One region of the Aminobacter sp. Y103A genome, then DNA from elsewhere that is predicted to be linked to it. Evidence: riboswitches for the same ligand, from Rfam matches in the RefSeq annotation. Region 1 holds a riboswitch; the other holds the start of a gene.
The links. A riboswitch is a leader RNA that binds a small molecule or an ion and turns the genes downstream of it on or off. The one in region 1 is predicted to bind glycine.
Positions count from the first base shown of each region.

Region 1 (5,961 bases):
GGTGCTCTCAGGCACGTTGCTCGTCTGGCTCGTCGCCAGCGCCATCAACGGCCATCTGCGTCGCGATCTTGCGCCAAGCGTCAACGATCTGCGCAACCTGCCGAAGGACGTCGCCGACCACGCCAGGCTGAGGTTCCACCATAGCCGCAACTACAACACCTTGCAGAAGCTCGCCTATGGTGGCGTGCTGTTCGTGCTTCTGCCGCTGATGATCGTCACCGGGCTTGCCATGTCGCCGAGCATGAATGCAGCCGTGCCGTTCCTCGCCGACCTGTTGGGCGGACGCCAGACCGCGCGCACCATCCACTTCGTCACCATGGCGCTGCTCGTCGGCTTCTTCGTTGTCCACATGCTGATGATCCTGGCGGCGGGACCGATCAACGAACTGCGCTCGATCGTCACCGGCTGGTATCGCACCGACCCACCGCAACGCGACCGTCGCGAAGGGAGCGCCTGAGATGCCCAAGTTCCAGCTCAACCGCCGGCGCTTCCTCACAACAGCTACGCTCAGTGCATCGACACTTGCACTCTCCGGTTGCGACGCCTTCGATTTTCTCGCCGATCGCGACAACGGCGTGCGCAATGTCCTCGAGGGTGCCAACGACCTGACATACCGCGTCCAGCGGCTGCTCGCCGGCCGCGAGTCGCTGGCCCAGGAGTTCACCGAGGCCGACATTCGGCAGCCGCAACGCCCCAACGGCATCACTGCACCCGACGACAGTGTCTACAAATCCCTTCAGTCGGGCGACTTCGCCGACTGGCGGCTGGAGGTGACGGGCCTGGTCGAAAAGCCGCTATCGCTTACGCGCCAGCAACTGATGAACATGCCCTCGCGTACCCAGATCACCAGGCATGACTGCGTCGAGGGATGGAGCTGTATTGCCAAATGGACAGGCGTGCCGATGGCGCTCGTACTCGATGCCGCCGCGGTCAAGCCCAATGCCCGCTACGTCGTCTTCCACTGCCTCGACACCATCGAACGAAGCCTCTCGGGCGAAGTCAAATATTACGGCTCGATCGATCTGGTCGACGCGCGGCACCCGCAGACAATCCTCGCCTATGGCATGAACGGCATGCCGCTGCCGGTCGAAAACGGCGCACCGCTTAGGGTGCGTGTCGAACGACAGCTCGGCTACAAGATGCCGAAATACATCCACAAGATCGAGTTGGTCGACGGCTTCGGCGCCATGGGCCTTGGTAAGGGGGGCTATTGGGAAGACCGTGGCTACGACTGGTACGGCGGCATCTGACGGACGATCGCAAGCGCCATTGATAGTCACGCTTATTCAATAGCTTGACCGATTTTTCGTATCTTGCGGTTGCGCATCCGGGCTCGCTGGCCGATGCTCGCGGCATGCCGCCCAGACATTAGGCGGCCCAAATCCAACATACGACAGGAGGCCCTTCTGGTGTCCGACACCACGAACATCTATGAGCAGACACCCGATCTCGACACCATTGGCGGACGCCTGTCGCGTGCGCGCGAAGCAAGCGGCCTGAGTGCTTCGGAACTTGCCTGGCGCCTCGGGGTCAAGACCGCCACCATCAATGCCTGGGAGCGCGACCGCTCGCAGCCCGGGGCCCATCGCATCGCCAAGCTGGCCGGCCTGCTCGGCACCAGCATTTCCTGGATCCTGCACGGCATCGGTCCTGCGCCGCGCGAAGACGACCTGTCCGCCGCCTCGGTTTCGTTGCAGATGGAACGGCTGCTACGACTGCACCGCCAGACCGGCAACCTGATTGGCCAGCTCGAGCGCGACCTGCGCAAGCTGGAAAGTGCCGGGACCTGACCCGGACCACCCGGAAGTATTGGTTGGGACTATCCATCCGGTGAATAAGCACTGCGCGGACAGGTGACAAAGTGTCGTCGGTGGGATATTGACGACTCGTCTGGAGCCTTTGCGGGCTCCACCTGTTTGCGGGAGAGAGCAGCGAAAGCTGACGCCGAAGGGGAAATCGCCCGAAATCTCTCAGGCAAAAGAACCGTAAACAGGAAGGACACTCTGGAAAGTCGGGACCTTGGTCCCGCGCCGAAGGTGTAAGCGCTGCCGACAGAGTTCCGGAGCGCGAGTCTCTCAGGCTTCAGACAGAGGGGCACGGAATGGCTGCCACAAGCGGCTGGACACGTGCGACTCTGGAGAAGACATGACAGGCGAAGCCACCAACCAACTCCCACTTGCAGATCTGCATGCAGCCGCCGGTGCGCGCTTTGGCGCCTTCGCCGGCTGGAACATGCCGCTGACCTATCCTGCCGGCGTGATGAAGGAACACCTTCACACCCGGGAGCATGTCGGCCTGTTCGACATCTCCCACATGAAGCTGTTCCTTGTCACCGGCCCGGGGGCCGCCGACCTCATCAACCGCGCCTGCCCGCTCGATGCGCGCGCGCTTGAGACCAGGCAGTCGAAATACACCTTCTTCCTGACCGAGACCGCCGGCATCATCGACGACCTGATCATCACCCGTCTCGGCGACGAGCGTTTCATGGTGGTGGCCAATGCCGGCAACGCAGCGACCGACGAAGCGCATCTGCGTGCGCTGGCCAAGGACTTCGACGCCACGATCGAGCCGCTCGACCGCGTCTTCATCGCGATCCAGGGCCCCGAGGCGGCCACAGTGCTCGGCAAGGCCGGCATTGCCACCGACGCGCTGTTCTTCATGCAGGGCTTCGAGCCGCGCGCCACCTGGTTCATGAGCCGCTCCGGCTATACCGGCGAGGATGGTTTCGAGATCGGCCTGCCGGAGGCAGACGCGCGCGAATTGCTTGCCAAGCTTCTGGCCGACGAGCGCGCCATGTGGATCGGCCTTGCCGCACGCGACAGCCTGCGCCTCGAAGCCGGGCTCTGCCTGCATGGCAACGACATCACCCCCGACAACGACCCTGCAAGTGCCGGCCTGATGTGGGCGATCCCCAAGGACCTGCGTGCAGACGGCGGCTTTATCGGCCGCGCGGCACTTGCTGCGATCCTCGCCGACGGCGCCAAGGAAAAGCGCGTCGGCCTGAAGCCTGAAGGCCGCCAGCCGGTGCGCTCCGGCGCCGAGCTGTTCGATGCCGACGGCAAGCTGATCGGCCGCGTCACCTCGGGCGGCTTTGGCCCGTCGGCCGGATTCCCGGTCGCCATGGGCTATGTCTCAGCGTCGCTGGCCAAGGCCGGCACCCGTGTCTTCGCCGACGTCCGCGGCACCAAGGTGCCCGTCGACGTTCATTCTCTTCCCTTCACGCAGCATCGCTACCGCAAAGGATAATTTCCATGACCAAGACCTATTTCACCGAAGACCACGAGTGGATCCGCGTTGAAGGCGACATCGCTACCGTCGGCATTACCGACTACGCCCAGGAACAGCTTGGCGACCTGGTCTTCGTCGACCTGCCGGAAGCCGGCCGCAAGCTCGCCAAGGGCGACGTCGCCGTGGTCGTCGAGTCGGTCAAGGCCGCATCGGACGTCTATGCACCGATCGACGGCGACATCACCGAAGCCAATGCAACGCTCTCGTCCGACCCGGCGCTCGTCAATTCGGCTGCATCAGGCGACGGCTGGCTGTGGAAGATGAAGATCGCCAATGCGGGCCAGCTCGACGGCCTGATGGATGAAGCGGGCTACAAAGCCCATATCGGTTGACAGGATCGCCTGAGATGACCACCGCACCCTATCCCTTTTCGGCCCGCCACATTGGGCCCGGCCCAAAACAAACCCGCGCCATGCTCACCGCCATCGGCGTACCCTCCGTGGAAACGCTGATTTCGCAGGCCGTGCCGAAGTCGATCCGGCTCGACCGCGCGCTCAACCTGCCGGCCCCGGCGAGCGAACATGAAGCGCTTGCCGAGCTTGGCGAGAAGATGGGCCGCAACAAGGTGCTGAAGAGCTTCATTGGCGCCGGCTATCACGGCGTCAACGTGCCTCCGGTCATCCAGCGCAACCTGTTCGAGAACCCGGCCTGGTACACCGCCTACACGCCTTACCAGGCCGAAATCAGCCAGGGCCGCCTGGAGCTCCTGTTCCACTTCCAGACGCTGGTCGCCGAACTGACCGGCCTGCCGGTCGCCTCCGCCTCGCTGCTCGACGAAGCAACCGCCGTTGCCGAAGCGGTCGGCATCGCGCTGCGCCATCACCGCGACAAGCGCAGCCGCGTCGCCATTGCGGGTGCAGCGCACCCGCAGGTCCTCGACGTCGTTCGTACCCGCGCCGAGCCGCTGGGCACCGAGATCGACGGCGAGACCATCGACGACAACACGGCAGCGCTGATCGTTTCCTGGCCCGACACCAACGGCGTCTATGGCGACCACAGGGCGGCGATCGAGAAGGCCAAGGCCGTCGGCGCCATCGTCATCTTCGTCTCGGATCCGCTCAGCCTGACCGTAACCGATACGCCTGCCAGCCTTGGCGCCGACATCGCCGCAGGGTCGATGCAGCGCTTTGGCGTGCCGATGGGCTTTGGCGGTCCGCACGCAGCATACTGCGCCGTCTCCGACAAGCTGACCCGCCTGATGCCTGGCCGCCTCGTTGGCCAGTCGGTCGACAGCAAGGGCCGCCCCGGTTACCGCCTCGCACTGCAGACCCGCGAACAGCACATCCGCCGCGACAAGGCGACGTCGAACATCTGCACCGCACAGGCCTTGCTTGCCAACATGGCGGCATCTTATGCCATCTGGCACGGCTCGGTCGGCCTGCAGGCGATCGCCGAGCGGGTCCACGCGCTGGCCAGCCGTCTTGCCGAGAGCCTGAAAGCTGCCGGCCTGCCGGTGCTTGGCGACAAACGTTTCGACACCGTCACCATCGAGGCCAAGGGCAAGGCCGAGGCTATTGCCGCCGAGGCCGAGAAGACCGGCCGCCTGCTGCGTGTCATCGACGCCGACCATGTCTCGGTCGCCTTCGACGAGACCTCGACAGCTGCCGATCTCGAAGCGATCGCTGCCCTGTTTGGCGCAAAGGTCGTGGCCGAAGCCAAGCGTTCGCTGCCGGGCCAGCCGCGCGGCAAGGAGTTCCTGACCCAGCCGGTGTTCCACCAGAACCGCTCGGAAACCGACATGATGCGCTTCCTGCGCAGGCTGGCCGACAAGGACCTGGCGCTCGACCGCGCCATGATCCCGCTCGGCTCCTGCACCATGAAGCTCAATGCCGCCGCCGAGATGATGCCGGTCAGCTGGCCGTCGGTCGCCAACCTGCATCCGTTCGCGCCGACCAGCCATTCCCTCGGTTATCGCGCGATGACCGACGACCTCGAAGCATGGCTGTGCGAAATCACCGGCTTCGACGCCGTCAGCCTTCAGCCGAATGCCGGCAGCCAGGGTGAATATGCCGGCCTTCTGGCCATCCGCCGCTATCACCATTCGCGTGGTGAGACGCAGCGCAACATCTGCCTCATCCCGTCCTCGGCGCATGGCACCAACCCGGCCAGTGCTGCCATGGCCGGCATGGACGTTGTTGTCGTGCACTGCCTCGAAGATGGCGACATCGACGTCACCGACCTCAAGGTGAAGGCCGAGCAGCACGCCGACAAGCTCGCGGCGCTGATGTTCACCTACCCCTCGACGCATGGCGTGTTCGAGGAAGGTGCGCGCGACATCTGCGAGATCGTCCATGCCCATGGTGGCCAGGTCTATTTCGACGGTGCCAACCTGAACGCGATGGTTGCGCTTTCGCGGCCCGCCGACATCGGTGCCGACGTGTGCCACATGAACCTGCACAAGACGTTCTGCATTCCGCATGGCGGCGGCGGCCCCGGCATCGGCCCGATCGGCGTCAAGTCGCACCTGGCGCCGTTCCTGCCAGGCCATGTCGAAATCGGCAGCGCGCATGCGGTGTCGGCTGCCCCCTTCGGCAGCGCCTCGATCCTGCCGATCACCTGGATGTACATCCGGATGATGGGCGCTTCGGGTCTCAAGCACGCGACGGAGACGGCGATCCTCAATGCCAACTACATCGTCAGCAAGCTCGAGGCGCACTATCCCGTGCTGTTCAA
Region 1 covers NZ_AP017986.1:3,119,312-3,125,272, forward strand. Annotated here, with positions in the region: gene Amn_RS15260 (cytochrome b/b6 domain-containing protein) at 1-457, shown strand, start outside; gene Amn_RS15265 (molybdopterin-binding protein) at 459-1,250, shown strand; gene Amn_RS15270 (helix-turn-helix domain-containing protein) at 1,410-1,790, shown strand; glycine riboswitch at 1,910-1,996, shown strand; gene gcvT (glycine cleavage system aminomethyltransferase GcvT) at 2,146-3,246, shown strand; gene gcvH (glycine cleavage system protein GcvH) at 3,252-3,620, shown strand; gene gcvP (aminomethyl-transferring glycine dehydrogenase) at 3,635-5,961, shown strand, end outside.

Region 2 (5,961 bases), on a different replicon from region 1:
TCCGCGCCATGGACAAGACCGGCATCCGCGGCATCACCGGCCGCCACGCCGCCGATAATCGCCCGTCGGAGCTGCCGCGCGGCTGGACCGAGGAAATGGCCGAGCATCACTTCTTCCCCGACGCGCAGACGGCGCTGAAGGTGCTCGAGGAAAACGTGCTGCGCTACAACAACACGCTCGACGGTCGTGCCCGCTGCTGGGTCAACATCGAGGGCAAGGAGCCCTGCAGCCTCGAACTGCATGTCGGTGCCGTGGCGCTGGCCGAGAAGCTGGGCGTCGGCACCACCTACCACCTGGCGACTTCGATCGAGGAGGCCAAGGTCTGCGAGAGCAAGTATGGCTGCTGGCCGATCACCCGCGTCGACAATGCCGGCGGCATCCGCAAGAACCTGGTCATCGCTCACGGCGCAGCCGTGTCGGATGAGGAGGTCAAGCTTCTGGCCGAGCGCGGCGCCAGCGTTGCCTTCTGCCCGTGCTCGTCGTTCAAGCTCGGCAAGGGCGCCACGTCGATCGGCAAGTACCCCGAGATGGTCAGGGCCGGCGTCAAGGTCGGCCTCGGCACCGACGGTGTCTCGGCCGCCGGTAACATGAACCTGATGCGGCAGATGCTCGTCGTTGCCGGCATGTTCAAGGATGCGCGGCTGAAGCCCGACATCTTCACTGCCCGCGATGCGCTGCGCGCCGCCACCATCGAGGGCGCGCGCGCCCTGATGTGGGACGACGAGATCGGCTCGCTGGAGATCGGCAAGAAGGCCGATTTCATTCTGTTCGATCTCGACCATGTCGAGTGGACGCCGTTCTACGATCCGCTGCAGGCGCTGGTGTTCTCGGCCTCGACGGCCTCGATCACTCAGACCTGGGTCGACGGCAAGGCGGTCTATGTCGACGGCAAGGTGCAGGGTGTCGACGAAGCGGGCATCCGCCGCAAGGCGCGCGAGCTGGCGGCTGCCGCCGTGGTGCGCGCTGGCCTGCACGAGGAAGACGTCGAGACGACCACGACACTGTACGACGAAGGCAACTGAGGGCTGGAGCTTGCCGCGTCTCGCGTTGCGGAAGGGTGCGGCACCAGCTATGAAGGCATACGTTCAAGAGGCTGCATGGGAGAGATCGGCCGCTGCGAGATGACACCGGCCGACGCCGACGGAGCAACCCCCCAGGAAACTCTCAGGCAAAAGTGACCATGCAGTTGAACGATCTGGAGAGAGGCGCCTCGAGCGTCCACCGAAGGGGAAAGCCGCACCGGCAAGGCTGACGCGGTTAAGCTCTCAGGTACAGCGACAGATTGGGGAAAACAGCGGGCTTCGGCCCGCACCCAACTTTGTTCGCGGAGAGTGAAATGCCCCATATTGCCGTTATCGGCGCCGGTATCACCGGCGTCACCACTGCCTATGCCCTTCTGGAGCGCGGCTACACCGTCACTGTCGTCGACCGCCAGCGTTATGCCGCGATGGAGACGTCGTTCGCCAATGGCGGCCAGCTGTCGGCCAGCAACGCCGAGGTCTGGAACCACTGGTCGACCTTGCTCAAGGGCATCAAGTGGATGCTACGCAGTGATGCGCCGCTGCTGATGAATCCCCGGCCTACTTGGCACAAATATGCCTGGCTGGCTGAGTTCGTCTCAAATATCGCAAATTACCGCGACAACACGGTGGAGACGACGCGGCTGGCGATTGCCGCGCGCAAGCACCTGTTTGCGATTGCCGAGCGCGAGAACATCGACTTCGACCATGTCCGTCGCGGCATCCTGCATTTCTACTGGGACAGACCGAGCTTCCAGCACGCGCTGAAGGTCAATGCGATGCTGGTCGAGGGCGGTCTCGACCGCCGGCCGGTGACGGCGGAGGAGGTAAAGTCGATCGAGCCGACGTTAAATGGCGATTTTCATGGCGGCTTCTACACGCCGTCGGACTCGACCGGCGACATCCACAAGTTCACCTTCGGCCTCGCCAAGGCCTGCGAACGGCGCGGTGCGCGCTTCGTCTTCGACGCCAATGTCGAGCGTATCGCCCGGGATGGCGTGTTTTGCATCGGCTATACGACGTCAGGTGCCGACGGCCAGCCCGACTACAGGGTCGTCGAGGCCGACGGCATCGTCATCTGCGCCGGTTCCGCCAGTCGCCATTTCGCAGCGATGCTCGGCGACCGGGTCAATGTCTACCCGGTCAAGGGCTATTCCATCACAGTGCATCTCGACGACGAGCGCAGCCAGGTTGCCGCGCCCTGGGTCAGCCTGCTCGACGACCGCGCCAAGATCGTCACCAGCCGCCTTGGCGCCGGGCGCTTCCGGGTTGCCGGCACCGCCGAGTTCAACGGCATGAACAGAGACATTCGCGATGACCGCGTCAGACCGCTGGTCGACTGGACACGCATGCTGTTCCCGGATGTCGACACCAACAGGGTCGTGCCCTGGGCAGGTCTCAGGCCGATGATGCCCAACATGATGCCAAGGGTCGGCAAGGGCCGCCAGTCCGGCGTGTTCTACAATACCGGCCATGGTCATCTCGGCTGGACGCTGTCGGCCGCTACAGCCCAGATGGTCGCGGAGACCGTTTCGGGCGAGTTCCGCACCGACGCTGCACTTGCAGCCTGACCCGGGAGTTATGACGATGAACATGATGAACCGGATAAACGACAGCGTCTCCCTTCATGGCCTTTCTGTTGCGCGCGAGCTCCACGACTTCGTGGTCGCGGAGGCTCTGCCAGGGACGGGTGTCGATGCGGAGGCGTTCTGGAAGGGTTTTGCCGCGATCGTGCATGATCTGGCGCCGAAGAACCGGGCGCTTTTGGAGAAGCGCGACGACTTCCAGCTCAAGCTCGACGCCTGGTACCGCAAGCATGGCGCCCCGCACGACATGGCCGCCTACAAGGCGTTCCTGAGCGAGATCGGTTATCTTGTGCCGGAAGGTCCGGCCTTTGCTGTCACGACGGAGAATGTCGATCCCGAGATCGCCACCGTCGCCGGACCGCAGCTGGTCGTGCCTGTCATGAATGCGCGTTATGCGCTGAACGCCGCCAATGCGCGCTGGGGTTCGCTCTATGACGCGCTTTACGGCACCGATGCGATCCCGGATGCCGACGGCGCCGAGAAGACCAAGGGCTACAATCCCAAGCGTGGCCAAAAGGTCATTGCCTGGGCCAAGGCCTTTTTGGATCAGTCCGCGCCGTTGGCGTCGGGCAACTGGTCTGACGTGACGGGTCTTGCGGTCGAAGGCGGGCAGCTGAAGCTTGCGACCGCGTCTGGTTCGGTTGCGCTGGGCGACGGCAAACAATTCGCCGGCTATCGTGGTGCTGCCGGCAATCCAGATGCGGTGCTGCTGGTCAAGAACGGCCTGCATGTCGAGGTGGTGGTCGACAGAGACAGTGCGATCGGCAAGACCGATCCGGCCGGCATCTCCGACATGATCCTGGAGTCCGCACTCACCACCATCCAGGACTGCGAGGATTCGGTCGCAGCAGTCGACGCCGAAGACAAGGTCGCCGTCTACCGCAACTGGCTCGGCCTGATGAAGGGCGATCTCGCGGAAAGCTTCGACAAGGGCGGCAAGCTTGTCACCCGCAAGCTCAATGCCGACCGTGCCTATACCGGTGCCGATGGCAAGACCGTCTCGCTGCCCGGCCGCTCGCTGATGCTGGTGCGCAATGTCGGCCACCTGATGACCAATCCCGCGATCCATGACCGTGACGGCCACGAGGTGCCCGAAGGCATCATGGATGCGGCAATCACCGCTTTGATCGCCCTGCACGACGTTGGAGCCAAGGGCCGTCGCATGAACTCCCGCGCCGGCTCGATGTATGTGGTCAAGCCGAAGATGCATGGCCCCGAGGAAGTGGCCTTTGCCGTCGAGATCTTCGACCGCGTCGAGCGCCTCGTCGGCATGCCCAGAAAGACCATCAAGATGGGCATCATGGACGAGGAGCGGCGCACCACGATCAACCTCAGGGAATGCATCCGTGCCGCCAAGGAACGTGTGGTGTTCATCAACACCGGGTTCCTCGACCGCACCGGCGACGAAATCCACAGCTCGATGGAAGCCGGCCCCATGGTGCGCAAGGGCGACATGAAGCAGGCGCCATGGATCAATGCCTACGAGGCCTGGAACGTCGACACCGGTCTCGAATGCGGCCTGTCGGGCCATGCCCAGATCGGCAAGGGCATGTGGGCGATGCCCGACCTGATGGCAGCGATGCTGGAGCAGAAGATCGCTCACCCCAAGGCTGGCGCCAACACCGCCTGGGTGCCGTCGCCGACGGCGGCGACGCTGCATGCCACCCACTACCACAAGGTCGACGTGCATGCCGTCCAGGCCGAGCTGAAGAGCCGGCCCAAGGCGCGGCTCGACGACATCCTGTCGGTGCCTGTGGTCGTCCGTCCCAACTGGACGCCCGACGAGATCCAGCGTGAGCTCGACAACAATGCGCAGGGCATCCTGGGTTATGTCGTGCGCTGGATCGATCAGGGCGTCGGCTGTTCCAAGGTTCCCGACATCAACGACGTCGGGCTGATGGAAGACCGCGCCACCTTGCGCATCTCGTCCCAGCACATCGCCAACTGGCTGCGCCACGACGTCTGCTCGCACATCCAGGTGATGGATTCGCTGCAGCGCATGGCGGCGATCGTCGACCGGCAGAATGTCGGCGATCCGCTCTACAAGCCGATGGCGCCGGAGTTCGACCAGTCGACCGCCTTCCGCGCTGCCTGCGACCTCGTCTTCGAAGGCCGCGCCCAGCCCAACGGCTATACCGAACCGGTCCTCCACAAGCGCAGGCTCGAACTCAAGGCGAAGATGAGGGCAAGGTCCCACTAAGTTCAGCGGAGCTCAGGGCCGGCTGCTGCGTTCGACGGGGAGATCAGCCTCGTCGTCGGCAGTGCCCATTCTGCCCGGTCGAAGGCGCAACACCCCTACCTCGGCGATTGGCTGCGGCGCCCATAATGGCTTGCTCCCCCCTGAGGGGAGATGGCCGCGAGGCCAGCGGGCGCGCGCAAGCGCCCCGACTCAGAATCTGCGGGCCAAGGTGATCGCTATCAGCCAGCGGCCCTGCACGCCCTCACGAATCCCAAAGGAGAAAGACATGACCGACCTGACACTCGCTGCCGCCAACACCATCATCATGGCCGCCCTCGCCAAGGGCGCGGACGCCAGGATGAAACCTTTGACGGTCGCCGTGCTTGATGCCGGCGGCCATCTCAAGGCATTCCAGAAGCAGGACGGCGCCTCGATGCTGCGCTACGAGATCGCTTCCGGCAAGGCCTATGGCGCGCTCGCTGTCGGCATGGGTTCGCGCTGGCTCGACCAGACGGCGAAGGAGCGGCCGCACTTCATGGAAGGCCTCAACGCCGTCTCCGGCGGCCGCATCGTGCCGGTGCCCGGCGGTGTGCTGATCCGCGACCAGGCGGGCAAACTCATCGGCGCGGTCGGCACCACGGGCGATACGTCAGACAATGACGAACTCGCGGCAATCGCAGGTATCGAGGCGGCGGGGCTCAGGCATCAGGCAGCTTGAACAGCGGGAAGCACATTCTTCCGCTTGACAATTCTCAGTGTGATCATAAAGTGTGATCAAACTAGTTAGTGGTTATCAATTGGCGCGAGGGACGGGGAGGAGTACCCGTTCCGAGCATGAGGTCGTGCGGCCGGCAAGCCGTAGCTCGGCCCCCGGAGGAGAGAATGAAAGTTGCAGTATTAGGAGCGGGTGCGGGCGGTGCAGCCTCGGTCGCAGAGTTGGTCCAGGCGGGGCACGATGTGCATTTCTGGGCGCGGTCGGCGGAGACGCTGGAGCCGCATATCAAGCTGGGCGGCGTCGCTTATGAAGGCAAGCTCGGCGAGGGCGTGGCGAAGCCGGCGCTGATTACCACCGATCTCAAGGCAGCGATCGATGGCGTCGATGTCGCCGTCGTCGTCCTGCCGACCTTCTCGCACTCGGCGATCGCATCGGCGCTGGCCGCTGCCGGCTGGTCGTCGA
Region 2 covers NZ_AP017987.1:129,628-135,588, forward strand. Annotated here, with positions in the region: gene Amn_RS28180 (amidohydrolase family protein) at 1-1,022, shown strand, start outside; glycine riboswitch at 1,089-1,191, shown strand; gene Amn_RS28185 (D-amino acid dehydrogenase) at 1,337-2,590, shown strand; gene Amn_RS28190 (malate synthase G) at 2,601-4,805, shown strand; gene Amn_RS28195 (GlcG/HbpS family heme-binding protein) at 5,071-5,502, shown strand; gene Amn_RS28200 (NAD/NADP octopine/nopaline dehydrogenase family protein) at 5,667-5,961, shown strand, end outside.
Region 2: linked by a shared signal. The riboswitch ahead of Amn_RS28185 (D-amino acid dehydrogenase) and the one ahead of gcvT (glycine cleavage system aminomethyltransferase GcvT) in region 1 are both predicted to bind glycine.